DNA from 4 places in the Streptomyces sp. NBC_01142 genome. Region 1 is predicted to be linked to each of the others. Evidence: riboswitches for the same ligand, from Rfam matches in the RefSeq annotation. Region 1 holds a riboswitch; each other region holds the start of a gene.

The links. Region 1 has a riboswitch for cyclic di-AMP ahead of OG883_RS02695 (C40 family peptidase). Riboswitches for the same ligand answer to the same signal wherever they lie in the genome.
Positions count from the first base shown of each region.
Region 2: another riboswitch for cyclic di-AMP. It lies ahead of OG883_RS08035 (M23 family metallopeptidase); the one in region 1 lies ahead of OG883_RS02695 (C40 family peptidase).
Region 3: another riboswitch for cyclic di-AMP. It lies ahead of OG883_RS12495 (M23 family metallopeptidase); the one in region 1 lies ahead of OG883_RS02695 (C40 family peptidase).
Region 4: another riboswitch for cyclic di-AMP. It lies ahead of OG883_RS30515 (M23 family metallopeptidase); the one in region 1 lies ahead of OG883_RS02695 (C40 family peptidase).

Region 1 covers NZ_JAPEOR010000001.1:528,523-535,716, forward strand. Annotated here, with positions in the region: gene OG883_RS02690 (hypothetical protein) at 39-1,142, opposite strand; gene OG883_RS02695 (C40 family peptidase) at 1,421-2,620, opposite strand; cyclic di-AMP (ydaO/yuaA leader) riboswitch at 2,623-2,786, opposite strand; gene pcrA (DNA helicase PcrA) at 3,220-5,673, shown strand; gene OG883_RS02705 (M23 family metallopeptidase) at 5,844-7,194, opposite strand, start outside.
Region 2 covers NZ_JAPEOR010000001.1:1,733,177-1,740,370, reverse strand. Annotated here, with positions in the region: gene OG883_RS08050 (GNAT family N-acetyltransferase) at 1-2,485, opposite strand, end outside; gene OG883_RS08045 (HPr family phosphocarrier protein) at 2,660-2,941, shown strand; gene OG883_RS08040 (GntR family transcriptional regulator) at 3,124-3,801, opposite strand; gene OG883_RS08035 (M23 family metallopeptidase) at 4,070-4,840, opposite strand; cyclic di-AMP (ydaO/yuaA leader) riboswitch at 4,853-5,017, opposite strand; gene OG883_RS08030 (pitrilysin family protein) at 5,246-6,634, opposite strand; gene OG883_RS08025 (pitrilysin family protein) at 6,631-7,194, opposite strand, start outside.
Region 3 covers NZ_JAPEOR010000001.1:2,735,761-2,742,954, forward strand. Annotated here, with positions in the region: gene OG883_RS12480 (alpha-galactosidase) at 14-2,131, shown strand; gene OG883_RS12485 (IS110 family transposase) at 2,192-3,388, shown strand; gene OG883_RS12490 (GH36 C-terminal domain-containing protein) at 3,396-3,545, shown strand; cyclic di-AMP (ydaO/yuaA leader) riboswitch at 4,313-4,468, shown strand; gene OG883_RS12495 (M23 family metallopeptidase) at 4,473-5,456, shown strand; gene OG883_RS12500 (SGNH/GDSL hydrolase family protein) at 5,650-6,441, shown strand; gene OG883_RS12505 (carbohydrate kinase family protein) at 6,540-7,194, opposite strand, start outside.
Region 4 covers NZ_JAPEOR010000002.1:2,860,632-2,867,825, forward strand. Annotated here, with positions in the region: gene OG883_RS30505 (PrsW family intramembrane metalloprotease) at 1-530, shown strand, start outside; gene OG883_RS30510 (aldo/keto reductase) at 594-1,541, opposite strand; gene OG883_RS30515 (M23 family metallopeptidase) at 1,745-2,806, opposite strand; cyclic di-AMP (ydaO/yuaA leader) riboswitch at 2,818-2,975, opposite strand; gene OG883_RS30520 (PP2C family protein-serine/threonine phosphatase) at 3,233-4,420, opposite strand; gene OG883_RS30525 (hypothetical protein) at 4,694-4,858, opposite strand; tRNA gene OG883_RS30530 (tRNA-Met) at 4,996-5,069, opposite strand; gene OG883_RS30535 (hypothetical protein) at 5,169-6,128, shown strand; gene OG883_RS30540 (DUF5988 family protein) at 6,205-6,405, opposite strand; gene OG883_RS30545 (alpha/beta hydrolase) at 6,552-7,031, shown strand; gene OG883_RS30550 (hypothetical protein) at 6,962-7,194, opposite strand, start outside.

The DNA of each region.
Region 1 (7,194 bases):
CTGCTTGTCCTGACCTTGCTTGTTTGTCCTGACCTCGCTTACGACCGCGTCGCGGTTCCGCACCCTTCGTCCGCGGCCTCCATCCGCTCGGCCATCGACGTGCTGCGGTCGTAGGGGTCGACCTCGGGGCCGCCACCCGCCCCGGTGGCCGGCTCTTCGGCGGCGAACTCCGGGGTGAGGTAGCCGGTGACGGTGTCGCAGCCGCCGTTGGTCGTGTCGACCTTGTACGAGACGAGGGAGAAGGTTCCCGGCTCGGTGATCACCTTCGCGGGATCGTCCCAGTTCAGCACCACCTCGCGCCGCACGATCGTGCGCGCGACCTCGTCGCTGCTCGTCGCCGCCCGCGCGACTGGGTACACGTAAGTGACATCGGCGGTCACTTGGAGGGCACCGCGCTCGCCCTCCCGGTACGTGATCCGGCCTCGGGTCTTGACGACGTCCCCGACGAGGCGCGTGTGCGCCTTGTCGAAGCGGCTGAAGAGCAGCAGCGGGTCGTTCTTCCTGCTCGGTGCGCGGAACGCGATCGACAGAAAGTCCTGGACGTCCTGCTGATGCGGGTTGATCAGCGCGATCGCCTTGCCGGGGTGCTCGCCCCGCAGCACCCCCGGATCCAGGCTGGCCGCGGCGAGGAAGTCCCGGCTCCGACGGAGAGCCCCTTCCACCTGCGCCGTGCTCATCCACCCGGTCGCTCTGGCCGCGGGCACCGTGATCCCGGCCGTGCCGCTCACCCAGCGCGCCGCGGGCGACCCCTTGAACGGTTCGTCGAGCGTGGGCCGTCGGGCAGGCTCCATGGGGGGCGGTTGGTCCGGGCGTTCCGATTCCGCGGCGAGCGGCCCCCCGGCCTCGCCGCCACCGCCGAACCATCCGATCACCCGCCCCGGATCCAGCGCCACGACCAGCAGGGCGAGTGAGACCAGCAGCCCGACCGCGTACCAGCCTTTCTTCCGCCTCGGCCGGGGCGGCGCGTACGTGCGCCATGCCTCTGGCCTCGTGGGCTCCTCGCGCAGCCGCCGCGCCACGACTCGGGCCCGCGCCGACGGCTCCTTGGGCGCGTCAGGCTTGCCGTCCGCCGACTCCCGGAGGAACCGCTCCCACTCCTCGTCAGACACGGACGAACCGCTCTGCTCCCCACCCGCGTTCACACTGAACTCCTCACATCGACCACCGAAATGGCCCCTCCCCAGGGTCATCGACCGCATGATCGCACAGCGGCTCCTGGGCCGGCCGCCCAGCTCAGGAACTCTTTGCCCACTCGTCGCGGCAGGTGAGTGAGTGGGATGAAAGACGGGTGAAGCCCCCGGCAGATGGGTTCTCGGCCAAGAGAACCGTCTCCACCAGAGGCTTCGCGCGGTCGTTCACCCGTCCGGCCGGGACGTGTCCAGCTCTGCTCGCCGCTTCCTGTCCCGCCCCGCGGTCGGCCTCAGGCCGGGCGCACGCTGCCGTAGATCGGCATGTAGTAGATCGATTCCTCGCGGACGTTCGTGCCCGGCTTGGGCGCGTGGATCATCTTGCCGTCGCCGATGTATATCCCGACGTGGCTGATGTCGTCGTAGAAGAAGACCAGGTCCCCGGGAAGCAGATCCTTCGTGGCGACCCGCTTGCCGACCTCCACCTGGTCCCAGGTGGTACGCGGCAGGTCCACGCCCGCCTCCTTCCAGGCGCCCTGGGTCAGACCCGAGCAGTCGTACGAACTCGGGCCGGTCGCGCCCCAGACGTACGGCTTGCCGATCTGGGCGCGGGCGAAGGAGAGGACCTTGGCAGCCTTGGCCGCGTACGTACTGTCCTCGGTGGAGCCCGAACCTGCTCCCGTGCCGGTGCCGGTGCCGGTGCCGGTTCCCGTGTCCGTACCGCCGCCCTGGTTCTGCTCGCGCTCCGTCTCCTGGCGTCGGCGCTCGGCCTCGGCCTCCTCTTTGGCCTTCGCCTCGGCCTTGCGGCGGGCCGCTTCCTCCTTCTTGCGCTCGATCTCCGCGAACCGCGCCTTCTCCTCGGCGGTCAGCTTCGACAGCAGCGTGCGCGCCTCGGCCAGCTTGGTCTGGACGTCCTGCTTGCTGGTGCGCAGGGCCTTCTGGGAGGCCGTGAGCGACTCAAGGCTCTTGGTCGCCTCCGTGCGCTGCTCGGCTGCCGCGGCCCGTTCGGTCTCGTAGTCGGCGATGACGCTGCGCTGACGGTCGGTCATCCGGTCCATCAGCTGTGTCTGGTCGAAGTACGACTCCGGGCTGTCCGCGAACAGCAGCGCGGCGGTCGGGGTGACCGCACCCGTCCGGTACTGCGCGGACGCGTAGTTGCCGAGCGCGCGACGGGACTCGTTGAGCTTTTCCGTGCGCTTCGCGGCGTCGTCGAGCATCCCCTCGACCTCGCGCCGCTTCTCGGCGGTGGCCTCTTGCGCCTTGTTGTACCTCTGCGTCTCGGAGCCGGCCTGCCGGTACAGGTCGTCGACCTTCTTCTGTACCTCTTCTACGGATGGCTTGGGCTCGGCGGGCGCGGCGTCGGCGCTCTGCGTCGACAGCAGGGTGACGGAGGCAAGAGCTGCCGTCGTGAACCCGACGGCGGGGGAATTGCTGCGTAGTCCGGCCATTCCGGTACGGGTACGCGACTTGCGATGCGACGCCAAGGCCGACATCTCCTTCTTCCGTGGACCGCCTACCGGGTTAGCTGTCGGGTTCGGGCGGAACGGAAGGTCGCCCTACGGACCGAGTGGGGCACGGTCCGATTCACCCCGGTTGTGCATAGTGGGTCCCCGGTTCCGAACTTCCCTACAGGAAGCCCGAATTCGGCGCAGATGGCCCGATTGGCGTGGTTCGCCATGGGGGTACGGGTCCACCTGATCGAGCACGCTAGCCAATTCGTGTGCCTGCTGTGAAGGTTGATGGTCGATATGCCTGATACATTTTCGTGACCTTTTTCGTGACCGTGTTTCAGGGACACGTTCGCGGGCATGATTTGGATCTTCACGATCGAGGTCGGATCCGGTCTGATCGAGGCTGGGCGGCGCGCCGGTGGCGCCCTGAGCTGCTCGGGGCCGCTCAGGCCGCTCTGATGTGCGGATGACCTGCGGGCGCTTGCGTATCCGCCCGGGCGCGGAGCGTGATCAGGGTCCATGGGGCGAGTGGCGGTGACGGGATCGGTGCACGGGATCGGTGGCCCGATCGGTGGCGGGACTGGCGGCGTATCCCGATGCGGCCGCAGGCTGTCAGTGCGGCGGCCTAGACTCGTAAAGCGATGAGCAGCCTCTTTGACGACAGCTTCCTGGCGGACCTCCAGCCCACGGCTGACGAGCACCCGCCGCCGCCCGAGGAATCGACTCCGGAGCAGATTCCGGACGACCTCTTCCAGGGCACGTTCGACGTGCCCCCGGCCCGGGACCCGTACCACCGTGACGGCGCCCCGCGCACCGTCGTGGATCCCGTCGCCCTGCTCGAGGGGCTGAACGAGCAGCAGCGCGCCGCCGTCGTGCACACCGGGTCGCCGCTGCTCATCGTGGCCGGGGCCGGGTCCGGCAAGACCCGTGTCCTGACCCACCGGATCGCGCATCTGCTGGGGACCCGCAGTGTCCACCCCGGCCAGATACTGGCGATCACCTTCACCAACAAGGCCGCCGGCGAGATGAAGGAGCGCGTCGAGCAGCTGGTCGGCCCGCGCGCCAACGCCATGTGGGTGATGACCTTCCACAGTGCGTGCGTCCGCATTCTGCGCCGGGAGTCCAAGAGGCTCGGCTTCACCTCGTCGTTCTCGATCTACGACGCCGCCGACTCCAAGCGGCTCATGGCCCTGGTCTGCCGCGACCTGGACCTCGACCCCAAGAAGTTCCCTCCGAAGTCCTTCAGCGCGAAGATCTCCAATCTCAAGAACGAGCTGGTCGACGAGGAGACCTTCGCCGACCAGGCGGTCGACGGCTTCGAGAAGACGCTCGCCGAGGCGTACCGCATGTACCAGGCACGGCTGCGCGAGGCCAATGCCCTGGACTTCGACGACATCATCATGACCACCGTCCACCTGCTCCAGGCCTTCCCGGACGTCGCCGAGCACTACCGGCGCCGCTTCCGCCACGTCCTGGTGGACGAGTACCAGGACACCAACCACGCTCAGTACACACTCGTGCGCGAGCTGGTGGGCCCCCATGGCGGCGAGGGCGACGACCCGGCCGAGCTCTGCGTCGTCGGTGACGCCGACCAGTCGATCTACGCCTTCCGCGGCGCGACCATCCGCAACATCCTCCAGTTCGAGGAGGACTACCCGGACGCGACGACGATCCTGCTGGAGCAGAACTACCGCTCGACGCAGACGATCCTCTCCGCCGCCAACGCCGTCATCGAGCGGAACGAAAGCCGCCGTCCCAAGAACCTGTGGACGAACGCCGGCGCGGGTGCGCAGATCACCGGCTATGTGGCGGACACCGAGCACGATGAGGCCCAGTTCGTCGCCGACGAGATCGACCGGCTGACGGACGCGGGCGACGCGAAGGCCGGCGACGTCGCCATCTTCTACCGTACGAATGCCCAGTCCCGTGTCTTCGAAGAGATCTTCATCCGGGTCGGGCTGCCGTACAAGGTCGTCGGCGGAGTGCGCTTCTACGAGCGCAAGGAGGTCCGGGACGTCCTCGCGTATCTGCGTGTCCTCGCGAACCCCGAGGACACGGTTCCACTGCGCCGGATCCTCAATGTCCCCAAGCGCGGCATCGGCGACCGCGCGGAGGCGATGATCGACGCGCTCTCGCTGCGCGAGAAGATCACCTTCCCGCAGGCGCTGCGACGCGTGGACGAGGCGTACGGCATGGCGGCCCGCTCCGCGAACGCCGTGAAGCGCTTCAACGTGCTGATGGAGGAGCTGCGCACGATCGTCGACTCGGGCGCCGGCCCCGCGGTGGTGCTGGAAGCCGTACTCGAACGGACCGGCTATCTCGCCGAGCTGCAGGCCTCGACCGACCCGCAGGACGAGACCCGCATCGAGAACCTTCAGGAACTGGCCGCTGTGGCACTCGAGTTCGAGCAGGAGCGCGGCGAGGAGGAGGGGACGGGGACACTCGCCGAATTCCTCGAGAAGGTGGCGCTGGTCGCCGACTCCGACCAGATCCCGGACGAGGACGAGGACGGCTCGGGTGTCATCACGCTGATGACGCTGCACACCGCCAAGGGCCTCGAGTTCCCCGTGGTGTTCCTGACGGGCATGGAGGACGGCGTCTTCCCGCACATGCGCGCGCTCGGCCAGTCGAAGGAGCTCGAGGAGGAGCGGCGGCTGGCGTACGTCGGCATTACGCGTGCCCGCGAGCGCCTGTATCTGACCCGCTCGTCGATGCGGAGTGCGTGGGGCCAGCCCTCGTACAACCCGCCGTCGCGGTTCCTTGAGGAGATCCCGGGCCACCACCTGGAGTGGAAGCGGACGGGGCCGATGGCCGCGCCCGCGGGGCCCACGTCGGGCATCTCGTCGTCGCTGTCGTCCTCGCGCGCGCGGTCGGGCGGGGCGGGCGGCGGTGCGTCGGGCTTCGCCACGCGGCGCGCGAGCGACAAGCCGGTGATCTCGCTGGTGGTCGGAGACCGGGTCACGCACGACCAGTTCGGCCTGGGGACCGTGGTGGAGGTGACGGGGTCGGGCGCGGACGGGCAGGCGACGATCGACTTCGGGGACACCAAGCCGAAGCGCCTGCTGCTGCGGTACGCGCCGGTCGAGAAGCTCTGAGGTTCGGTTCCTGCGCCCGGGCCCGTTCCGCCGGGCCGGGCGCGGGCCGGATCGAGGTCTGCTGCGTCGGGTCGGCGTAGGGGCGGCCCGCTGTGTCGGGGTCGGCCGAGGGGGCTGCTGTGTCGGGGTCGGCCGAGGGGGCCGCTGCGTCGGATCGGCCGAGGGGGCCGCTACGTCGGGTTGAGGCCGTGGCTGCGAAGCCAGGGGAGCGGGTCGATCGCCGAGCCGCCGCCGGGTCGTACCTCGAAGTGGAGGTGCGGTCCGGTGGAGTTACCGGAATTGCCGGAGTACGCGATGACGTCGCCGGCCTTGACCGAACCGGAGCGGATCTTGGTGCTGCTGAGGTGGCAGTACCAGGTCTCGGTGCCGTCGGCGGCGGTCACGATGGCCATGTTGCCGTAGGCGCTGTTCCACTGCGTACGGACGGTGCCGTCGGTCGCCGCCATGACCTCGGTGCCGTACGACACGGGGAAGTCGATGCCGGTGTGGACGGACATCCAGTTGACGCCGGCCTGGCCGTAGTACGCGCTGAGGCCGTCCTGCTTCACCGGCAGCATGAACTTGGGGCGAAGTGCCTCGCGGCGCTCGGCCTCTTCCTCGCGCTTCTTCTTCTCCGCCGCCTGGCGCGCCTTCAGATCGATGCGCTCCTGGGTGCGGGAGGCGCGGTCGCCGAAGTCGCGGGCGTCGGCGCTGAGGTTGGCGAGCTGGGTGTCCATCTTGTTGTTCGCCGCGACCGGCTTGACGGAGGCCGGATCGGCGGCCGCCAGGCTGGTCGTCTCGTCCTTGGTCTCGCCGCCAGTGGCGCCGAGACCACCGACGGAGGCGGCGGCGATGCCGGCGACGCCCATCACGCAGGCCGAGGGCACGGCGACGGTGAGGAGGGCCGAGCGCTTGGCTGGGGTACGGCGTCGGCCGCGGCTTCCGCCGGAACGGCGGACCGGCCGGGGAGTGACAGGGACGGCGGCGGTGAGGAGCTCCACCTCGGGGCCCGAATCGGCCTCGGGTTCCGGTTCGGATTCCGGTTCGTGCTCCGCCGCGCTCTCGTACTCGAACTCGTACTCGTTCTGGCACTCGTTCTGGTACTCGAACTCGGGCTGAGGATCTGCCTGAAGGTCCGTGCCCTGGAACTCCGCCGCGCTCTCGTACCCGGCGTCGGCCACGAACTCGGTGCTGAACTCGGTGGTGAAGTCGGTTGCCGCGGACTCGGGAGAGGGGATGAACTCCTGCTCCGGCGTGAACTGGTGCGGTACGACGGCTTCGTTGTACGCGGACTGGTAGCCGCTCTCCGCGCCCGAGTTCCAGGCGGTGGCGTCATACGCGCCGGTCTCGAAGGTGGGCGCCGCCCACTGTCCGGTCGTGTCGTACGCGAACGTTGCCGCGGCCGTCTCGTACTGGCCCGTCTGCGTCGTCTGGTTCCAGGCGTCGGCGTCCCACTGGCCAGTGGTGTCGTACTGCGGCTGTTGTGCCTGCTGAGTCGACTGTTCCTGCTGCGCGGCGTAGACGTCGGAGCCGGAGCCGGCG
Region 2 (7,194 bases), 1.2 Mb from region 1:
CCAGATCCAGCCGTACGCCGCCGAGGTCGGCGCGGTGGCGCAGATGCGGGGCGGTGGTCTTGAGGGCGACGGGGTAGCCGAGGCGGTCGGCGGCTTCCACGGCGGCGTCGGGGCCGGGCGCGGGCAGGGCAGGCCGTACGGAGATGCCGTACCGGCCCAGGAGCTCGTGGGCGGCGGCGGGGTCGAGGGTGATGCCTCGGGGGTCGGTGACCTCGGCGATGAGGGCGTCGATCTGGGCGGCGGCCCCGGTCTCGTCGATGTTCTCGTACTCGGGGACCTTTCCGGGCTCGGCGGCCTGCCGGCGCCACTGGGCGTACTTCACGGCTTCGGACAGAGCGCGGACGGCACGCTCGGCGGCGGGGTAGGCAGGGATACGGGCCGGGTGGGGACCCGTCGCGGGGGCCGGGGCCGCGTAGCGGTCGGCTGCCGAAACGGGGGATGCGGTCGGAGCCGGCGGGCGACGGGTGGGGGCGGTCGGAAGCGGCGTGGCGGTGTGCGGGGCCCCGGCCCCGGCGACGGTGTGGGGGGCCGAGGTCCCGGCGACGGTGTGGGGGGCCGCAGCGACCGCGTGCGCGGTGGCCCGTGTGCCTCCGTCCTCGGTGGTCCGCGTCACCGTGCTCGACGCTGCCGCCAGGGCTTCGGCCAGCCCCCCGATCTCCACATGGACCACCGCCACCGGCTTGGCGGGGGACGCCATGGCCGCCTCGTGCAGGGACGCCGCCAGCACCTCGCCGTCACCTGATTCCGTGACGCCGTTCTCGCCGACCCACGGGATCGCCGTCACCACCACCGCGTCGCAGCCGTCGTCCCGCAGGGCATCGGCGAGGGCGGCGCGGAAGTCCGCGGGCGTCGCGGCCGTCGTGAGGTCGCGGGGCGGCCGCGGACGCAGGCCCTCCGCGAGACAGGCGTCGTATGTGAGGAGGCCGAGGGACTCGGAGTTGCCGAGGATCGCCACGCGCGGGCCTGCGGGCAGGGGCTGGCCGGCCAGCAGCAGGCCCACGTCGACGAGTTCGGTGACGGTGTCGACCCGGATCACGCCCGCCTGGCGGAGCAGGGCCCCGACCGTGGCGTCGGGGATACGGGTCACCGGCACCGCGTGCCCGGGAGGCGTGCTGCCGCTGTGCCGGGCCCCCTTCACCACGACGACCGGCTTCACCGCCGCCGTACGCCGGGCGAGGCGGGTGAACTTGCGTGGATTGCCGATCGATTCGAGGTACAGCAGGACAACATCGGTGTCCGGGTCCTCGTACCAGTACTGCAGGAAGTCATTGCCGGACACATCCGCGCGGTTACCCGACGAGATGAAGGACGACAGGCCGGCGCCACGCCGGTGCAGGCCCGACAGCAGGGCGATGCCGATCGCGCCGGACTGGGTGAACAGACCGATGCGGCCGCGTGCCGGGGACTCGGGGGCGAGGGATGCGTTGAGGCGGACGGTGTCCGAGGTGCTGATGATGCCGAAGGAGTTCGGTCCGATGATCCGCATCCCGTACGAGCGTGCCTGCCGCACCAGGTCGCGCTGGCGTTCCCGGCCCGCGGCGCCGCTCTCGGCGTATCCGGCGGTGAGGACGACCAGGCCCTGGACGCCGTGCTCGCCGCAGTCGGCCACCGCTTCCGGCACCCGGTCGGCCGGGACGGCGACGACCGCGAGGTCGACCGCCTCCCCGATCTCCCCGACCGAGCGGAAGGCCGGGACGCCGTCCACCTCGCCCTGGTCCTCGGCGAAGGCGCGGTTCACGGCGTACGTACGGCCGGTGAACCCTGCCTCGAGAAGGTTGCGCAGCGCGGTGCGGCCCACGCCACCGGGTGCGCGGCCGACGCCGACGACGGCGACCGAACCCGGAGCGAGGAGGCGCTGCACGGAGCGGGCCTCCGCGCGCTGCTCGCGGCCGCGCTGGACCGCGAGGGACTCGGCGGTCGGTTCGAGATCGAGGGTCAGATGGACGGAGCCATCCTCGAAGCTGCGCTTCTGGGTGTAGCCCGCATCCCGGAACACCTTGATCATCTTGTTGTTGGCGGGCAGCACCTCGGCGGCGAAGCGCCGGATGCCGCGCTCGCGGGCGACCTCGGCGATGTGCTCGAGCAGGGTGGAGGCGACGCCGCGCCCCTGGTGGGCGTCCTGGACCAGGAAGGCGACCTCGGCCTCGTCGGCGGGGGCACTGGCGGGCCGGCCCTGTGCGTTGATCCGGTCGTAGCGGACGGTGGCGATGAACTCGCCGCCCACCATGACCGCAAGACCCACCCGGTCCACGTAGTCGTGATGGGTGAAGCGGTGGACGTCCTTGGCGGAGAGCCGGGGGTAGGGCGCGAAGAACCGGTAGTACTTGGACTCGTCCGAGACCTGCTCGTAGAAGCTGACCAGCCGCTCCGCGTCCTCGGTGGTGATGGGCCTGATGCGCGCGGTGCCGCCGTCGCGCAGCACCACGTCCGCCTCCCAGTGATCGGGGTAGGCGTGGTGCTGATCCTGCTCCGGCGGAGGCTGCATGGGAGAAAGCCTACGGCCGAGTCACCGGTCGCGGGGGCCGTTGGTGCGGGGCACTCTGAGGAGGGCCGACGGCCGGACAGCTGCGGCTCCGAGGTCGGCATGGAGCACGCCGCACCACATGAGAGACTGGTCTAGACAACCGCTAGTACGTGCCAAGACTTGAAGGGCAACACCATGGCTGAGCGCCGCGTCAATGTCGGCTGGGCCGAGGGCCTTCACGCCCGCCCCGCCTCCATCTTCGTCCGTGCCGCCACGGCCGCCGGCGTCCCCGTGACGATCGCCAAGGCTGACGGCAACCCTGTCAATGCCGCCTCCATGCTCGCGGTGCTCGGCCTGGGCGCGCAGGGCGGCGAGGAGATCGTGCTCGCCTCCGACGGGGACGGCGCCGACGCCGCCCTGGACCGTCTGGCAAAGCTGGTCGCCGAGGGGCTCGACGAGCTTCCCGAGACCGTCTGATCCGGCTCATTGATTAAGCCCCGGCAGAGCCGTGGTGTCCCGAATTCGGGGCACCACGGCTCTGTTCTTTTCCGGGTCCCAATCCACGGCCGGGAAGTCTCGGCCCATGGCCTTGTCAAATGAATTCGGGCAGCAGAATAGAGCTCCCGCGAATATCTCCCCTTTTGTATACGGCGCGGCTGTTAATGCCGGACGCTCGCCGTGTGTACGGCATGTTGCGAAGTCCTCACCCGCTCCTGGCGGCGCAGCCGGTGGGCGGCGGCGGCCCGTTCGGCATGCAGGGCCGTCAGCGCCCGGGCCCGTTCCCCGTCGCCGCGCGCCACGGCGTCCACGATCGCGCCGTGCTCGGCCCACGACTCGACCGGGTGGGCGGGCTGCTCCACGGCGTACATCCAGGCGATCTTGTGCCGCAGCTGGGTGAGCAGGGCGGTCAGCCCGGGGCTGCCGGAGGCCTGGGCGAGCGTCTCGTGGAACCAGGCACCCAGGGAGCGCAGATCCTCGCCCTGACCGCGGCGAGCGCGTTCCTGCCCCAGTCTGACCAGGCCGCGCAGGACTTTGAGATGCGCCTCGGTACGGCGCTGGGCGGCGCGGGCCGCTCCCAGCGGCTCCAGCAGCATCCGGATCTCCAGGAGGTCGGCGGCCTCCTGTTCGGTGGGTTCGGCGACGCAGGCACCGGCATGGCGGCGCGTGGTGACGAACCCCTCGGACTCCAGGGTGCGCAGGGCTTCACGCACGGGGACCCGGGAGACGCCGTAGCGACGGGCCAGCTGCTCCTCGGCGAGCCGACTGCCGCGGTCGAATACACCGGAGACGATGTCGTCGCGAATCGCCGTGCATACCGAGTGCGCGGGAATGCGCATGACCGAACCTCCGCTTTAATCCGCGCGAAACGCAGCCCATTGATGCCTGTTCGGTAACTCTATTGCAGTGAGGCAGATTTTCCGATGGCAGACCGGAATCCACGGATATCTTCAGGCCAGGACTGCGCCGGGAGCACCGATGCCCGCGGGCCGCACACGCCGAAGGCCCCGGCGGTGAGCCGGGGCCTTCGGTCGGAACGCAGGATCACACGGAGCGCGGATCAGGCGGGTGCAGCACCACGCGGGTTCCGCATCAGGCAGGAGCGGGTCAGACGCTGACGCCGTGCGCGCGCAGGTACGCGACCGGGTTGATGTCGGAGCCGTACTCGGCGGTGGTCCTGGCCTCGAAGTGGAGGTGCGGGCCCGTGGAGTTGCCGGTCGAGCCGGAGACGCCGATCTGCTGGCCCGGGGTGACGCTCTGGCCGACCGAGACGCCGATGGACGCGAGGTGGCCGTACTGCGTGTAGGAGCCGTCGTTCATCTTGATCACGATGTTGTTGCCGTACGAGCCGCCCCAGCCGGCCTCGACGACGGTGCCGGAGCCGACCGCCACGACCGAACTGCCGGACGGGGCACGGAAGTCCACGCCGGAGTGGCTGCCGGAGGACCAGAGCGAGCCGCCGGCCTGGTAGCCGGTGGTGACCTGCGAACCGGAGACGGGGAGCTGGAAGGAGTTCAGACGCTTGCGCTCGGCCTCGCGGGCGGCGCGCTCCTTGGCCTCGCGGGCCTCCTTGGCGCGGGCCTCGGCCTTGCGCTTCGCCTCAGCCTCGGCCTTCGCCTTGGCGGCGGCCTGCGCGGCCTCCCGCTCCTGGGCCTCGGCCTGGTCGGCTATCTGGTCGGCGAGGGAGTCGGCGGCCACGACCTGGGTCAGGCCGGTGTCCTCGACGCCGGTGGCGTCGGAGTCGGCGGCCAGCGCCGGGGAAGCGAGGGTTCCGATGACGCCGGTGGTGGCGAGGGCCGCGACGCCGGCGATGTTCGCGCTCCTGCGCGACATCCGGCTCGGGGCACGGTGCTTCCCGGTGGCACGGGTGAACGCCATGAAGTGGCTGATCCTTTCCTTCCTTCTCGCCTACCGGGTTAGCTGACGGGTTCGGAGCAGGAAGGTCTCCTACGGGCCCCTCCGCACGGGTGCGAAGGCGTCCGATTCACCCCAGGGACTGAATGGGTCCCCGGCTCCCCAGGCTCGCGCCTGACGGGGACTCGGCGATGGCTGCCCGATGCCGCGGATGCGGCGGGCTACTGGCGGACAGCCGGACCGACGCTAGGCGGGCCGTCTTTCAATCGCCAAACAGACAGGCCGTTTTGTAGCGCACGCCACAGGGCAGACAGGCAACCTCTCCCGCAAAGCGGACATAAGACGGAACCCCGACATCGCACCTGACGCCGGGGTTCCGCTTGCTTCTTCAGGTTGTTCGCCGCTTCGGCCGACCGCCGGGGCGATCAATCATCCTGTGACAACGGTCACTTCGCCGATGCCCAGCGCCCTGACCGGCTCCTCGATCTGCGACGCGTCGCCGACGAGCACCGTCACCAGACGGTCCACCGGGAAGGCACTGATGGCCGCGGCCGTCGCCTCGACCGTGCCGGTCTCTGCCAGGCGTGCATACATCTGGGCCTGGAAGTCGTCCGGGAGGTACTGCTCGACCTGGTCGGCGAGCGTGGCCGCGACGGATGCCGCCGTCTCGTACTTCAGCGGGGCGACGCCCACCAGGTTCTGCACGGCGACATCGCGCTCGGCGTCGGTGAGCCCCCCGGCCGCGAGGGTGCGCAGCACCTTCCAGAGGTCGTCCAGTGCCGGTCCGGTGTTGGGGGTGTCCACGGAGCCGCTGATGGCGAGCATCGAGGCACCCGTCCCGTCGGGGGCGGAACGCAGCACCTGGCCGAAGGCCCGTACGCCGTAGGTGTAGCCCTTCTCCTCGCGCAGGACGCGGTCCAGCCGAGAGGTGAGGGTGCCGCCGAGGCAGTACGTGCCCAGCACCAGCGCCGGCCAGACGCGGTCGTGGCGGTCCGGGCCGGTGCGGCCGATGAGCAGCTGCGTCTGTACGGCGCCGGGCCGGTCCACGATCACCACACGGCCGGTGTCGTCGGCGGTGATCGGCGGTACGGGGCGGGGCGCCGCGGTGTTGCCGGTCCAGGTGCCGAGGGTGTCGGCGAGCACGGCGTCCAGGTCGACGCCGGTGAGATCGCCGACGATCACCGCGGTGGCGGTGGCGGGCCGGACATGCGCCTCGTAGAAGGCCCGTACGGCCGGGGCGTCGATCCGCGCCACGGTCTCCTCCGAACCTTGGCGGGGGCGCGACATGCGCAGGGAGGCCGGGAAGAGCTCCTTGGACAGCTGCTTGGCGGCCCGGCGGGCCGGGTTGGCACTCTCGTGCGGGATCTCGTCCAGCCGGTTGCGTACGAGCCGCTCGATCTCGTTGTCGGCGAAGGCGGGCGCACGCAGTGCCTCGGCGAGCAGACCGAGCGCCTTGGGCAGCCTGGAGACCGGGACCTCCAGCGACACACGGACACCGGGGTGGTCGGCGTGCGCGTCGAGAGTGGCGCCGCAGCGCTCCAGCTCGGCGGCGAACTCCTCCGCCGTGTGCTTGTCCGTTCCCTCCGACAGAGCGCGCGCCATGATCGTGGCAACGCCGTCGAGGTCCTCGGGCTCGGCATCGAGCGGGGCGTCGAGGGAGATCTCGACGGCCACCACCTGCTGGCCGGGGCGGTGGCAGCGCAGCACGGTCAGCGCGTTGTCCAGCGCGCCGCGCTCGGGGGCCGGGAACGCCCAGGGCCGGGCAGTACCGGCCGTCGGCTGCGGATGGAAGTCCATGGTCACGGCAGCGTCGGTCACTGGTCCGCCCCCTCGTGCTCGTCGTTCTCGGCGTTCTCGTCGCTGTCGTCGGCAGAGAGGGGCTCGTAGACCAGCACCGCCCTGTTGTCCGGGCGCAGCCGGGCCTTGGCGACCGCCTGCACCTCCTCGGCGGTGACGTCCAGCACCCGCTGGACGGCGGTCAGCGCCAGCTGCGGGTCGCCGAACAGCACGGCATACCGGCACAGTTCGTCGGCGCGGCCGGCGACCGTGCCCAGCCGGTCGAGCCACTCGCGCTCCAACTGGGCCTGCGCGCGCTCCATCTCCTCGGCCGTGGGCCCCTCGGCGGCGAACCGCGCCAGCTCCTCGTCGACCGCTGCCTCGATCTGCGGCACCTCGACACCGCCGGACGTCTTGACGTCCAGCCAGCCCAGCGAAGGCGCGCCGGCCAGCCGCAGCAGGCCGAAACCGGCCGCGACGGCCGTCTGGTCACGGCGCACCAGGCGGTTGTGCAGCCGCGAGGACTCGCCGCCGCCCAGGACGGTGAGCGCCAGGTCGGCGGCGTCGCACTCGCGCGTTCCGTCGTGCGGCAGCCGGTAGGC
Region 3 (7,194 bases), 2.2 Mb from region 1:
CTGAGAGGTCGGGATGATTGAGAGCGTTGGCAACGGTCGTATGTGGGTTCTCTCCGGATCCGCAAGCAGTTATGCCTTTTGTCTTACAGGTGCCGACGAGCTACTGCATCTTCACTGGGGTCCACGGATCCGCGGGGTTGACGCGGAGGCGCTCGCGGCCCAGGGCCCGCCGCCCTACTGGCCGTTCGAGTCGCAGCTCGACGGGCACGAGGAGTATCCGGTCGAGGGCGGGCCGCGCTTTGTCAGGCCGTCCCTGTCCGTCCGTACGGAGACGGTCCGCGGCACCGAGTGGACCTTCGGCGACGCCGTGGTGGACGGCGACGAGCTGCGGCTCCGCTTCACCGACGCCGCGCACGGCCTCGGCCTCACCCTGCACCACCGGATGCGCGCCGACGCCGATGTCATCGAGCGCTGGGTCACCGTCGCCCATGAAGGGGACGGTCCCGCCCTGGAGCTGCTGCGCGCCGATGCCGCCGCATGGACGCTGCCCCGGCGCGATCGCTGGCGGCTGAGCCAGCTGCACGGCCGGTGGGCGGCCGAGTCCCTGCTCGTACGGTCGGAGCTGACCTACGGCGAGAAGGTGCTGAGCAGCCGTCGCGGGCACACCGGACACCAGCATCTGCCCTGGGTCGCGCTGGACCCGGACGGAGCCACGGAGGAGCGGGGCGAGGTCTACGGCTGCGCCCTGGGCTGGTCCGGATCGTGGCGGATCGCCGTACAGCAGCTGCCCGACGGACTGGTGCAGATCACCGGCGGAGCCGGCTACGACGACTCCGGGCTGCTGCGCCTCGCGCCCGGTGAGTCGTACACCTCACCCGTCTTTGCCGGGCTGTGGAGCGAAGGAGGCTTCGGCGGGGCCAGCCGGGCCTGGCACGCCTGGCAGCTGGCCCATGTGATCCCGGACGCCCGGGCCGGGCGGCCGGTGCTCTACAATTCCTGGGAGGCCACCGGCTTCGACATCTCCGAGGAGCAGCAGCGGGAACTCGCCCGGCGGGCCGCGGCCATGGGCGTCGAGCTCTTCGTGGTGGACGACGCCTGGTTCGGGCAGCGGACCAGCGACCGAGCCGGACTCGGCGACTGGACCCCCAGTGCCGAGCGTTTCCCGCGCGGCCTCACGCCGCTCGTCGGCGAAGTGCACGCGCTGGGGATGCAGTTCGGGATCTGGGTCGAGCCGGAGATGGTCAACGCCGACAGTGAGCTGTACCGCGCCCACCCGGACTGGGTGCAGCACCATCCGGGGCGGGCGCGGACCGAGTTCCGCAACCAGCTCGTGCTGAACCTTGCCCGCGAGGACGTACAGGTCTACCTCTGGGAGCAGTTGGACGGGCTGCTGAGCAGCGCGCCCATCGACTATGTGAAATGGGACTTCAACCGCTGCTTCACGGACGCCGGCTGGCCCGGCGAGGAGTATCCGCAGAAGCTGTGGGTCGCGCATGTGCATGGGCTGTACGCGCTGCTGGACCGGCTGCGGGCCGCGCATCCCGGTGTCGCCTTCGAATCCTGCTCGGGCGGCGGCGGCCGGATCGACCTCGGGATCCTCTCCCGGACCGACCAGGTGTGGACCTCCGACAACACCGATCCGCTGGACCGGCTCGCCATCCAGGACGGCTTCACGCAGCTGCACCCGGCCCGGGTCATGGCGGCATGGGTCACCGACAGTCCCAACCTCCAGCTCAATGGCCGCGTCAGCACCCTGCGATTCCGCTTTGTCAGCGCGATGGCAGGAGTGCTCGGGGTCGGCGGCGATCTTGCGGAGTGGAGCGAGGAGGAGCTCGCCGAGGCGCGCGGCTGGGTGGATCTCTACAAGAAGATCAGGCCCCTCGTTCAGCACGGCGAGCTGCACCGGCTGCGGGCGCCCGAGGGCGGGCTCAGTGCCGTGCAGTACCTGCTCGGGGACGAGACCGTGGTTCTGGCCTGGCTCCAGGCGCAGCACTACGGAGAGCAGCCGCCGAGGCTCAGGCTGCTCTACCTTCTTGATCGGGTTGGTCCTCCCATTCGTAGGGTGAGGACACCCAGGGGTGTCGGGTGTGGCTATCAGGCTGCTGCCGACGGTGGCTTCCCTCGCTTCGCCGCCCGGCGCCCCACGACGACTCGGCCGCCGATTAGGAAGTGCGAACAAGTCGCTGAGTAGAGCAATGCCGGCGAGGTCGTCCGTGGTACGAACCGTACGAATACGCATGGCAGGAGCGCGATGAGCCGGATATGGGTGGGCATCGACAGCGGCAAGGGCCATCATCACGGCCTTGCGATGGACGCCGACAGCAAGACATTGCTCTCGCGGCGGGTCGCCAACGACGAGCCCGAGCTGCTGAAGCTGATCGGTGACGTCCTCGACCTGGCCGACGGCCGTCAGGTCACCTGGGCCATCGACATGACCGGGGGCGAGCCCGCGCTGCTGCTGGCCCTGCTGGTCAGCCACGGCCAGGAGGTCCTCTACATCCCCGGCCGCCTGGTCAACCGGGCCTCCGACGGCTACCGCGGTGAGGGCAAGACCGATGCCCGCGACGCCTACGTGATCGCCGACCAGGCCAGGATGCGCCGCGACCTGCGGCCCATCCGCCCCGGCGACGAAGCCGCCATCGAGCTCAAGCTGCTGACTGGACGCCGTGCCGACCTTGTCGAGGACCGCACCCGCGTGGTCAACCGCCTTCGCGGCACCCTGATGAGCATGTTCCCGGCCCTGGAACGGGCCCTGGACGTGACCAACGCCGGACCGCTCAAGCTGCTGACGGGCTACCAGACCCCGGCCGCGATCCGCCGCACCGGCACCTCGCGGCTGACCAAGTGGCTGGCCAACCGCAAGGTCCGTAACGCGAGGGCCCTGGCCGAGGCGGCGGTCGGGGCCGCCGAGCGCCAGCACACCTCGATCCCAGGGGAGAAGACCATCGCCAGGCTGGTCCACACCCTGGCCGAGGAGGTGATGACCCTCAACGAGCAGATCTCCGAGATGGACAAGCTCATCGAGGGCCGGTTTCGCGAGCACGAACTCGCCGACATAGTCCAAAGTGTTCCGGGCATCGGCACCGTGCTCGGTGCGGAGTTCCTCGCCGCCATCGGCGGCAGCCTCGACGAGTTCGACTCCCCGGACGCCCTGGCGGCCTTCGCCGGTGTCGCTCCCGCGCCGCGTGACTCGGGCAAGGTCAGCGGCAATCTCCACCGGCCCATGGCATACCACCGGCGATTGCAGCGGGTGTTCTACACCTCCGCGCTGGTCAGCATCCGATGCGATCCCAACTCCCGGAAGTTCTACGACCGCAAACGCGCCGAGGGGAAGAAACACGTCCAGGCCGTGCTCGCCCTCGCCCGCCGACGCGTCAACGTCCTATGGGCCCTGATCCGCGACCGACGGTGCTACCAGGTCGCACCCCCAGTGACACCGGCTGCTTGACAACAACATTAGGAAGCGCGGAATCGATCCCTCGGCGGCGTACGAATGCCTGGACACCAAAGCCGTCCACCGCGGAGCCGTACTGCTGCACCACGGACTGCACACCGGGCTGAAAGGTGACATGGACGCCACCGTGATCCGGCTGCGGCGCCGCTGACCGGGCCCGGGCCGTCACCGGCATTCTTCGCAGCAGGGAACCGGGCGTATCCCGCTCCAAGGAATTGCGGCGACTTCCGCGTCCGGCGCCCACCGAGATTTTCCCGGCGCCGATGAGCAATCCGGTCGCCACCGGCCCCGGTGGTCGGCATGTACGCGGAAAACGCCCGGCTGGATTTGCCCTCGGCGATACCGCATTCGCCACGACGGCCAGAAGGCTTCCGCGGGTCGTCCCGAGGACGGCCGTACAGGCTCGTCGCGACGGTGACCGACGTCACCCGCGGGCTGCTGCCGCCGGCTGCCCGACAGGGAGGCAGTGAAGGGTGATTCGTGGCGGTTTGTCCGATTTTGAGGTCGGGGTCCTTGCCCGTACGGAGGGGAGGTCATGGTCGAACCGGATGACCGCCCCGGTGAATTCCTGCGGTCATAGCAGGTATTGAGGCTTCGGGTGGCAAGTGGGGGTGAACGTCATTAAATGATGCTTCTGTCCGTATTGGACGATTCGACATAACGTGCCCCATCTACAAGGGAGATGGGGCCTGGCTCGTGAGCAGGATCATATCCGTGACGGTGTGTGGTGATTCTGTGGAGGCGAATTCCGTTGTCAGGGGGAAAGTTGGGCTGCTGAGTCCACGGAGGGTGACCGGAATTCTGCGGACATGTCACAGGGATCATTGGCCCGCGAATGTGATGGCTTGTACCCGCCCGACCGACTCGCTTACGGTCACCGTCAATCCGGACGGACCGCCTCATCCTGCCGCCGACCGGAATTCGAACCCACCCACGTGTGGCAGGAGCGGGGGACCCAGGTAGTACGCCGATTCCGGAGTTCCGGAGCGGCTTGGGGTGAAGTCGTGCAGCAGCGCGACCGGGCATCTCCAGCCCGAACCCGACAGCTCACCTCGCCGGCGCCGGAGAGGAATGCGCCATGCCCGCAAAGGGTAAGCACCGCCGTCCCAAGTCCAACCCGATCACCCGCGGATTCGTCGCCGCAGGTACGGGTGGCGCCGCCATCGCACTTCCGCTCATCGGTGCCACCGGCGCCCACGCGGCAGGCAGCACGACGCCCGCCGCCGCGCCGGAGAAGGCCGTGACCGCCTCCTCCTTCTCCTCCGCCTCCAGTGCCGCCGCGGCACCCGCGGCGCAGAAGAACGCCGCCCCCACCGTCTACTCCGTCGTCTCCGGCGACTTCCTGTCGAAGATCGCCGACGAGCACGACGTCCGCGGCGGCTGGCAGAAGCTGTACCAGGACAACCGTGAGGTCGTCGGTGACGACCCCTCGCTGATCCACCCCGGCCTCAAGATCACGATCGGTGCGAAGTCGAAGGCCAAGGCCCCGGAGAGGGCCGAGCCGAAGGCCGAATCGAAGCCCGAGTCGAAGCCCGAGCCGAAGCCCCGTTCGGAGAAGAAGGCCAAGTCCTCGCCCAACTCCGCCGCGGACTCGGCCTCGTCGTCCGCGCCGCAGCCCTCGTCCAATGACTCCGGCAGCGGTGCCGCGCGCGGCTCAGGCTTCACCGCCCCCGTCGACGGCGCGAGCATCAGCACCGCCTACCGTGCCTCCGGCGCCATGTGGTCCAGCGGCTATCACACCGGTGTCGACTTCGCCGCGGCCTCCGGCACCAGCGTCAAGTCCGTCGGTGCGGGCACCGTGGTCTCCGCCGGCTGGGGTGGCTCCTACGGCAACGAGGTCGTCATCCAGCACAGCGACGGCAGCTACTCGCAGTACGCCCACCTCTCCTCCCTCTCTGTCTCCTCCGGCGAGAGCGTGACCGGCGGCCAGCAGATCGGCCTCTCCGGCTCCACCGGAAACTCCAGCGGCCCGCACCTGCACTTCGAGATCCGCACCGGTCCCAGCTACGGATCGGACGTCGACCCGCTTGCCTACCTGCGCCAGCACGGCGTGTCCATCTGACGTCTGCTCACCTCTCTGACGTCTGGTCACCGCTCTGCGCTGACGACTTCTCCCCTCGCGCCGCCGTCCCGTGGTGCGAGGGGAGTCGTCGTATTCCGGGTTGGTCGAAACTTGACCGGTGGTATAGATCACCCCTCGTCAACCCCTCCTTACGGTCGCGTAGGTCACATCCATAAGGGAAAGATGTGGTCTTGTGGCAGACGATTCGAGAACAGGGAAAAATGGCATATTCGGGTCGTACGCGGCGATTGGTGACAGTTTCACCGAAGGTGTCGGAGACCCGGGCCCCGATGGGATGTACGTCGGCTGGGCGGACCGTTTCGCGGTCCTGCTCGACGACCGCATGCCGGAGCACACCTTCAGGTACGCCAATCTCGCGGTACGCGGCCGTCTTCTCGACCAGATCGTCGAGGAACAGGTCCCCAGGGCAAGGGAACTCGCCCCGGATCTGGTGACGTTCTGCGCGGGCGGCAACGACATCATCCGGCCCGGCAGCGACCCCGACGACGTCGCGGAGCGCTTCGAACGGGCGGTCGCCGACCTCGCCGGTGCGGTCGGCACCGTCATGGTGACCACCGGCTTCGACACGCGCGGAGTGCCGGTCCTGCGCCATCTGCGCGGCAAGATCGCGACATTTACCGCGCATGTACGGTCCATCGCCGACCGCTACGACTGCCCCGTCCTCGATCTGTGGTCGCTCAAGTCCGTGCAGGACAGGCGTGCTTGGGACAGCGACCGGCTGCATCTGTCACCCGAGGGCCACACTCGGATCGCGCTGCGCGCCGCCCAGGTACTCGGGCTCGACGTGCCGGCCGACCCCGACCAGCCGTGGCCGCCCCAGCCGCCGCGCGGCGCGCTCGACGTGCGTCGCGACGACATCCAGTGGGCGCGCGAACATCTCGTGCCGTGGATCGGGCGCCGGCTGCGCGGCGAGAGCTCCGGCGACCATGTCGAGGCCAAGCGCCCGAACCTGCTGCCCCTGTGACAGCCGGCGTGCGGGGTGCGGCAGACCTGTCCCGCTGACCGGGCGCACGGCCCGGCCCCGGGGCGGTCGAAGCGGAGCGAGGCGTACGAACCAGCGCGTCAGGCCCCGGCGGCCGACAACAGCTCGGCCTGGCCGATCGGCGTACTGCCCTCTCCCGTACAGGCATACGCACCCGCCACCGCGCCGAGGCGGGCGCTCTCCTCCAGGCCGAGGCCGGACAGCCTGCCGTACAGAAAGCCGCAGACGTAGGCGTCGCCCGCGCCGTTGGAGTCGACCACCGGGGCCGGCGGAGCGGTCGCCGGGATGGGGCGCGGGGTGCTGCTGCCGTCGCGGGTGAGGAGATACGAGCCGCCCGCGCCCGCCGTCGCCACCACCGCCTGCGCCCGCCCCTCGCGCAGGATCTCCCGCATCACCGACGCTATGCGCTCGCCCGCGCCCGCCGCGCTGAGGAAGACCAGGTCCGAGCGGAGCGCGAACTCCCGGTGGTGGTCGGCCAGTCCGTCCCAGTCGTGCAGATCGGTGGAGACCGGGACGCCCAGCGCCTCGATGTCGTCGTAGAGGAACCGGGTGAAGTTCGTGATCGAGAGATGTACGTGGCGGGTACGCCGCAGATGAGGGAGATAGAAGTCCCGCGGCATCCGCAGGTCCGCGGGATCGCGGGCGTCGTAGAAGGACATCCGGCGCCCCGAGGAGTCGACGAGATTGACCGCGCGCCGCGTCCCGGCCGGGGAGATGAGCGGCTCGAAGTCCACG
Region 4 (7,194 bases), on a different contig from region 1:
TGGGACTCGCCCTCGCGATGGGCATGCACGCCCTGTGGAACGCCTCGGCGTCACTCTTCGGCCCGTGGGGGTTCTACGCCGTGTACGGGGCGTTCATGGTCCCCGCCTTCGGCCTGCTGACCTGGCTGGCGATCTGGACGCGGCAGCGCGAACTGCACACGATATCCACCGAACTGCCCGCGTACGCCGCGGCCGGCTGGCTGACGGATGCGGAGCCGCGCGCCCTCTCCTCCATGCGGGCGCGCACGATGGCGCGCGACTTCGCCCGGCACAGGTACGGACCGGCCGCCGCGCACACCGTGTCGGAGTACGAGCGGTTCGCGACCTCCCTGGCGTTTCTGCGCCATCGGGCCCGCCGGGGTGCGGCGGGCCCGGACTTCATGGCGCGCGAGCAGGAACTGCTGCACCACCTGTGGCAGCGCAAGGAGGCGGCCGGTCCGGCGCTCACGTACGCGGCGCGGGCGACGGGCCGGGTGCGGGTGCCGCCGCCGCACCGCGACTACAGCGGCCACAACCCGTACCGCTACTAGCTACTCCCGACCCGGCCCGTACGGCCACTACGCCCCGTCCCGCCCGTCGCCCCGTCCCGCCCGCTACGGGGCAGCGGCCGCCGTCAGCTCGGCCAGCTCCTCCGCCGTCAGCTCCAGGTCCGCGACGGCCAGCAGGGCGGGCAGCTGCTCCACCCTGCGGGCCGAGGCGATCGGCGCGGCGACCGTCGGCTGCGCGGCCAGCCAGGCCAGCGCAACAGTCGCGATCTCGGCGCCGCGCGCCCCGGCCACGGTGTCGAGCGCGGCGAGCACCTTGAGGCCCCGATCCGTCTGCAGGTGCCTGGCCGCACTCCCGGCCCGCGGGCTGTCCACCGACGTATCCGGCCGGTATTTGCCGGTGAGGAAACCGGACGCGAGCGCGTAGTAGGGGACGGCGGCGAGTCCGGCGCGGGCGGCCGTGTCCTGGAGCTCCCCCTCGTAGGTCTCCCGGGAGACGAGGTTGTAGTGCGGCTGCAGCGCGACGTAGCGAGCGAGCCCCTCGCGCTCCGAGAAGTCCAGCGACGCCTGCAGCCGTTCGGCACTGAGGTTGGAGGCGGCTATGGCGCGCACCTTGCCCTCCCTCACCAGCTGGTCGAGGGCGATGATGATCTCCTCGACCGGGACGGACGGGTCGTCGAAGTGCGTGTAGAACAGGTCGATGCGGTCGGTACGGAGCCGGCTCAGCGACGCCTCGGCCGCGGCCTTGATCGTCGTGGCGGAGAGGCCCCTGTACTGGGGGTGGGCGCCGACCTTGGTGGCGACAACGATCTCGGAGCGGTTGCCACGCGCGGCCAGCCAGTCGCCGATGACGGTCTCGGACTCGCCACCTGCGTTGCCCGGCACCCACGAGGAGTAGCTGTCGGCGGTGTCGATGAAGTTGCCGCCCGCGGCGGTGTAGGCGTCGAGTACGGCGAAGGACTGCGCCTGGTCGGCCGTCCAGCCGAAAACGTTGCCGCCGAGGGCGAGCGGGAACACGGCGAGGTCGGAGGAGCCGAGGGTACGGAGTGACATCATGCGTTGATCAACGGCCGTACCAGGGCGGGCTATTCCGGCCGGCGGGCCCGCACAGCCCGGCAGCCCTGGCGTCGGGGGTGTACGCCAGGGCTGCCGGGGAATACGAGAGCTGCGCGCGGCACCACGAAGGCTGCCGTAGTGCCGGAGTGCTCACATGCCGTGGAGACAGGTACTCGGACAAGTCCCCGGGCAGGGACAGGGACTCAGACGGAGAGGCCCATGCCGCGCAGCCACGCCATCGGGTCGACGCCGTCGCCGGACGCCGTGTGAACCTCCAGGTGGAGGTGCGGCCCTGTCACATTGCCGGTGGCGCCCACGCGACCGATGACATCGCCGGTGCCGACCTTCTGCCCGACGCTGACGGCGATTGAGGACTGGTGGCTGTACGAGACCTCCGTACCGTCCTCGAGCTCCAGCACCGTGTGGTAGCCGTACGAGCCGGACCAGCCCGCCGACTTGACGGTGCCACCGTGCACGGCCTTGAGTGGCGTGCCCGTCGGGGCGGCGAAGTCGAGACCCGTGTGATACCCGGAGGACCACATCGAACCGGACTGACCGAAGGTAGAGGTGATCGTGTACGAGGAGAGCGGGACGGCGTAGCTCTTGGCAAGCTCGGCGAGCCGATCAGCCTCGGCCTTGGCCGCCGCGGCCTCCTCGGCCTTCCGCTTCTCGGCCTCGACCTTGGCCTCCGCCTCGCTCTGCTGCTTCCTCGCCTCGGACGCGGCTTTCTCGGCGGCGAGCTTCTCAGCGGCTGCCTTCGCTTCGGCGTCCGCCTCGGCCTGCTGCTGCTCGGCCTGCTGGAGGATGCGGGCGCGCAGTGCCTCACCCGCGCTGCTCGAGCCTTGGTCCGCTACGCCCGTGGTGCCCGAGCCGGTGTCGGCGGCAACCGTCATGGCGGTGAGCGGGGCGGCGTTCGCGATCCCCGCATCGCCGTCGGCGTCGTCGGACATCAGGGAGCCCACGCCCGGCAGGGACTTGGCGTCGGGGAGGTTGTCCGAGATCGAGTCGGGAAGCGAGATGGAGACCGCAGGCTTGTCCTGCGCGGTGGCGATGCCGCCCGCGCCGACCGCTGCGATCACACCGACGCCGAGGACCGTGGAGCTACGCGCGAGTCCGCCGCGCTGCTTCAGGACACGGTGCCGACCGCGCACCGGACGGACGGAGTCCTCGGTGGGGTTCCATTCCTCCCAAGTCCGCTCCGCTCCCTCGTCACCGAAGTAGTCAGTCGCGAAGGGTGCTTCGGGGGCAGGTTTGTTGGACGCCACGGAGGCGTGCTCCTTTCCTTCCTTCTCGCCTACCGGGTTAGCTGACGGGTTCGGAGCAGGAAGGTCTCCTACGAGCGCCTCGGCCGCCGAAAAAAAGCGGCAAAGAATGCCCGATTCACCCCAATTGGTGGTTCCCCGGTTCCCTTGCGGGATTCGGCGCGTGCGCACGGTGCCGTCTCTTGCGACGACTGGGACGACCGCGCTGCGTTATCGAACGTTAATAGACTCGGGGGCCGGATTCCAAGCTGTTCCGAGTGATCATTAACGACTTTGATCACGACTTACCGGGACACAAGGGGCCGGAAGCGGGCGACTTGATCGCCCCTCAGGCAGGCTCCGTATCTGACGGTGCATCACATGCTATGCGGAGGGGTATCTTCCGACTACGCACCGTGCGGATCTGCTGATCCTCAGGTCTGCTGATCCTCAGGTCTCCCGCTCCTCGGCCCTGTCCGCCGTGCCGACCCGGACGGTCGTTTCGGCTTTGACGACCGGCACGGTCCTGCGGCGGTCCTGCTGCCCTTCCGCGGGGCGGCTGACCGCCAGCAGCGCCATGTCGTCCGTGGACCGGCCACCCGTGTACCGGCGCACGTCGGCGACCAGCGCGTCCAGCAGCTCCTCCGGCCCGGGAAAGATCCGGCCGCCGAGCCGCCCGGCGGGGTCGTAGAAGACGCCGTCCGCGTCGCGCGCCTCGGAGAGCCCGTCCGTGTAGAGGAGCAGCGTGGCCCCGGCGGGGTACGGATGCTCCTCGGCCCGGTCCGGCAGCATCCCCAGGTCGCCCATCCCCAGCGGCAGCGCGGCCACGGTCGGCTCCAGCATGTCCAGGTCCCCGTCCGCGTACAGCATCAGCGGCTGCGGATGCCCCCGGTTCACCACCCGCACCACGCCCCCGCCGCGCGGGACCTCGGCGAGTACGGCCGTGGTGAACCCCTCGAAGATGTCAAGGGTGTCCCGCCGTGTCCCCTCACGGGCCAGGGCACGCTCCAGTCGCTCGGCAACGCCCTCCAGCGACCTCTCCTGCTCGGCGGCCTCCCGGAACGCCCCGATGACGACGGCCACCGCCTCGACTGCCTCCATCCCCTTGCCGCGGACGTCGCCCACGACCAGCCGCACGCCGTACGGGGTGTCCTGTACGGCGAAGAGGTCGCCGCCGATGAACGCGTCCGCCTGCGCCGCCTCGTACCGCGCGGCGACCTGCAACCCGCCGATCCGGTCGACGGGGGTGGGCAGCACGGCACGCTGGGCGGTCTCGGCGATGACGCGGGCGGAGGCGAGCCGCTCGCCGCTGCGCATCACGACCCTGTTGATGAGCAGCGCGAACCCGGCGACGGTCAGCACGGTGAACAGCTCGGTGTACGCCGGGACGCGGCCGATGGTGCCGTTGTAGATGTGCAGGCCGAGCACGGCCGCGACCGCCGCGATGCCGGTCAGCAGGGTGGTGCGCCAGGAGAAGAAGGGGGCGGCGATCAGCGGAGCGGCCGAGAAGAGCGGCGCGGCCGTGAACTGGGGCGGGGTCGCGAGGTCGTAGACCAGCCCGCCGATGATCAAGAGTGTGGGCAGCGCCCGGACGAAGCGGCGAGCCTTGTTGATGCCGGCCTTGTCTCGCTGCCCCACCGCTGTTCTCCTGCCAGTCCACCCACGGCCACGGCTGCGGACGGAACCGCGCCCTTCGCCCTACCCAGGCTGGCCGCAGCGGCGCCGGGCGGCGACTCGCCTTCGGCCAAGTGGGCGACAGGAGATGGGGACGGACGGAAGCGTACGGGGGGGCAGCCTGGGGCGTACGGGAGCAGACGAGCGCGTACGGGCCAGGGCCGGAGCGCACGGAGCACGGCGCCCAGCCGACTCCGGTCGGCTCCGATCGGCCCCGTCGGCACCGGTCAGCTGCAGTCAGCCGCGGTCCACCCCGAGGGCAATGACCCCGACCAGGCCGGCGGGCGCGAGCACGCGCCCGTCGCCGCCACCGCCACCGCCGCCGGCGCCCTGCCAGACACCGATCAGCAGGGCGCAGAGGGCGAGCAGCGCCGCGACGGCAGAAGCCGTCCGGGCCGCCACCTCACCATCCTGATCACGCCGAACATCCCGAACGCATTGATCACTCATAGCGCACGCGACACTACTCCACGCATTCACGGGACGGCATACGACAACGGCCCGGCACTCTCATCGAGTGCCGGGCCGTAGCCTGCAAGTAGCGGGGACAGGATTTGAACCTGCGACCTCTGGGTTATGAGCCCAGCGAGCTACCGAGCTGCTCCACCCCGCGTCGGTAAACACAACCTTACGCCATCCGGAGCAAGATCCACACCATTGATGAGTACGAACGCTCTGTCGCCCCTCCTGCCACTCCGCCACCATGCTCCGCATGGGGGAAATCGTGAGGGAGAGCAGGGAGCAGAGCCAGCAGGGTGAGCGGGGCGAGAAGACCTGGGCCCTGACTGCGGGACATCTGCTGCTCGTCTGGTTCTTCGGTTCGGCGGTGGCGCCCGCCCTGGGTTTCGCGATAGTCGGCGCCGGGTGGGGCGGCGGCATGCCCGCAGCGCTGATCACCCTGCTCGTCGGCGGGCCGGTCGCGGTCGCGGCGCTGGCCGCGCTGGGCCGGCTCGCACGCGGCATGGTGCCGCTCTGCGCGACGACAGGCGGCCTCATCGGCTGGGCGGTGACCGTCTTCGCAGGCGGCACGCTGGGTGCGATCGCCGGGGCGGCCGCGTGGACGACGGAGGAATTCGGCAGGGGCAGCGCCGAGGTGCTCATTCCGCTGAGCGGCATCCCGTATGCGCTGACCGCCGCGTTCTTCGTCCCGGGCCGGGCCGTACGCCTCACCTCGGCGGCCGCGCTCGCCGGGACCCTGGCCTTCGCCGCGTACACCCTCCACCAGGCGCGTGAACGCGACACGTTGAACGAACTCCTCGCGGGCGACCCACTCTCCCGCGAACAGCGCCTGCTCATCGACCCGCCCGGCGACTACGAGTTCGAGGAGGACAGCGGCACCCTCGGCCCGACCGATTTCCGCGTCCACTTCACGGCGGGCGGCGGACAGGGCGCGTCTCCCGGATTCCCCTACCAGGTCACCGAACGCCGGGACGGCGACTGCCCCGAGGACCTGCCCGGCCGGATCAGCTGCGAGGACGTCGGTGACGGTTTCACCGTGGTCACCCAGCGACACGACGACGGGGATGTGTGGTCGTACGTCCATCTGCGTCGCGGCGGGCTGCTGTTGGCGGCGCGTACGGCCCCGGGACTGGGCGTACCGGAGTTGCGCGCCGCCCTCGCGGCGGCGCGTCCGGCGACGGACGACGAGCTGTTGCGGGTTCTGCGCGAGTGAGGGTCGCCGGCCGCCGGCTCACCCGGCGGGGTGAGGTCGCGCCGCCCGGCTCGCCCGCGCTGGTCGCTCGCCCGCGCTATTCGGCGATCTCTGTCCGTTCCCACCACTCGTAGACAGGCAGCCGTCCCTCCGGGCCCTCCTGATGCCGCGCGGTGACCTTGAAGTGCTCGTACCCGCCGCGGTGCGGAATCTTCAGCTCTTGTCCGGGAGGGGTGATCGGAACGATCCGCTCGGGCAGATCGTCCGGACCACCCTCGAGGACTGCCTTGTTTGCCATACCCCAGTCTTGCCACCCACGGGGCCCGCGCGCACGTCGGACCGGCGGACGGGGTACGCGGGGCGGCCGGCGCAGCAAACCCTTCGGGCACTGGGACAGCTGACCGACCAGGTCCGGCCGTCCTCACCACTGTCTACGCCGACGCGATGCGGGAGACCTTCGAGGGCCCGCTGAACGTGCTGGGCCTCTCCACAGGCGGGTCCCTCGCCCTCCAGCTCGCCTCCGACAGCCCCGAGCTGGTCGACCGTCTGGTCCTGGGTGGTACGGCCTGCGCTCTCGGACCGGTCGGCAAGCGGGCGCAGCGCGCCTACATCGAGCGCGCACGCCGGGGCGAGCGTCCGAGTCCCGCGCCGGCCGAGATGCTCACCGAGTCGGTGATCGGCCGGATGCTGCTCAAGGGGCCGCCGTGGCTCATGAACGGCCGGAAGGACCACGCCGATGCCGCCACCATGATGGGCGCCGAGGACGGTTTCGACCTGCGTGGCCGACTGATCAGGCCTCATGAAGGCCCTGACCACTCATCTGGCGGGGGCCTTCGATTCATTTCAGACGGCGCTCACAGGACGATCACACGCATGGCTCGACATGCCTGCTTACGAGGCCCATCCGGCAAAGCGTCCTCGTAGGACTGCAACCCCTTGGTGACCGCCAGCTTCGCGTAGTGGGGGGCATCGCCCAATACTTCGTAGAGCTTGGCGAATTCGTAGTAGGTCTCTACGGCGCCGTCGACCGCCTCAACGAAGCCGTCGACCGCCTCGGTCAACAACTCCTCGACGACACCTTTCGCCA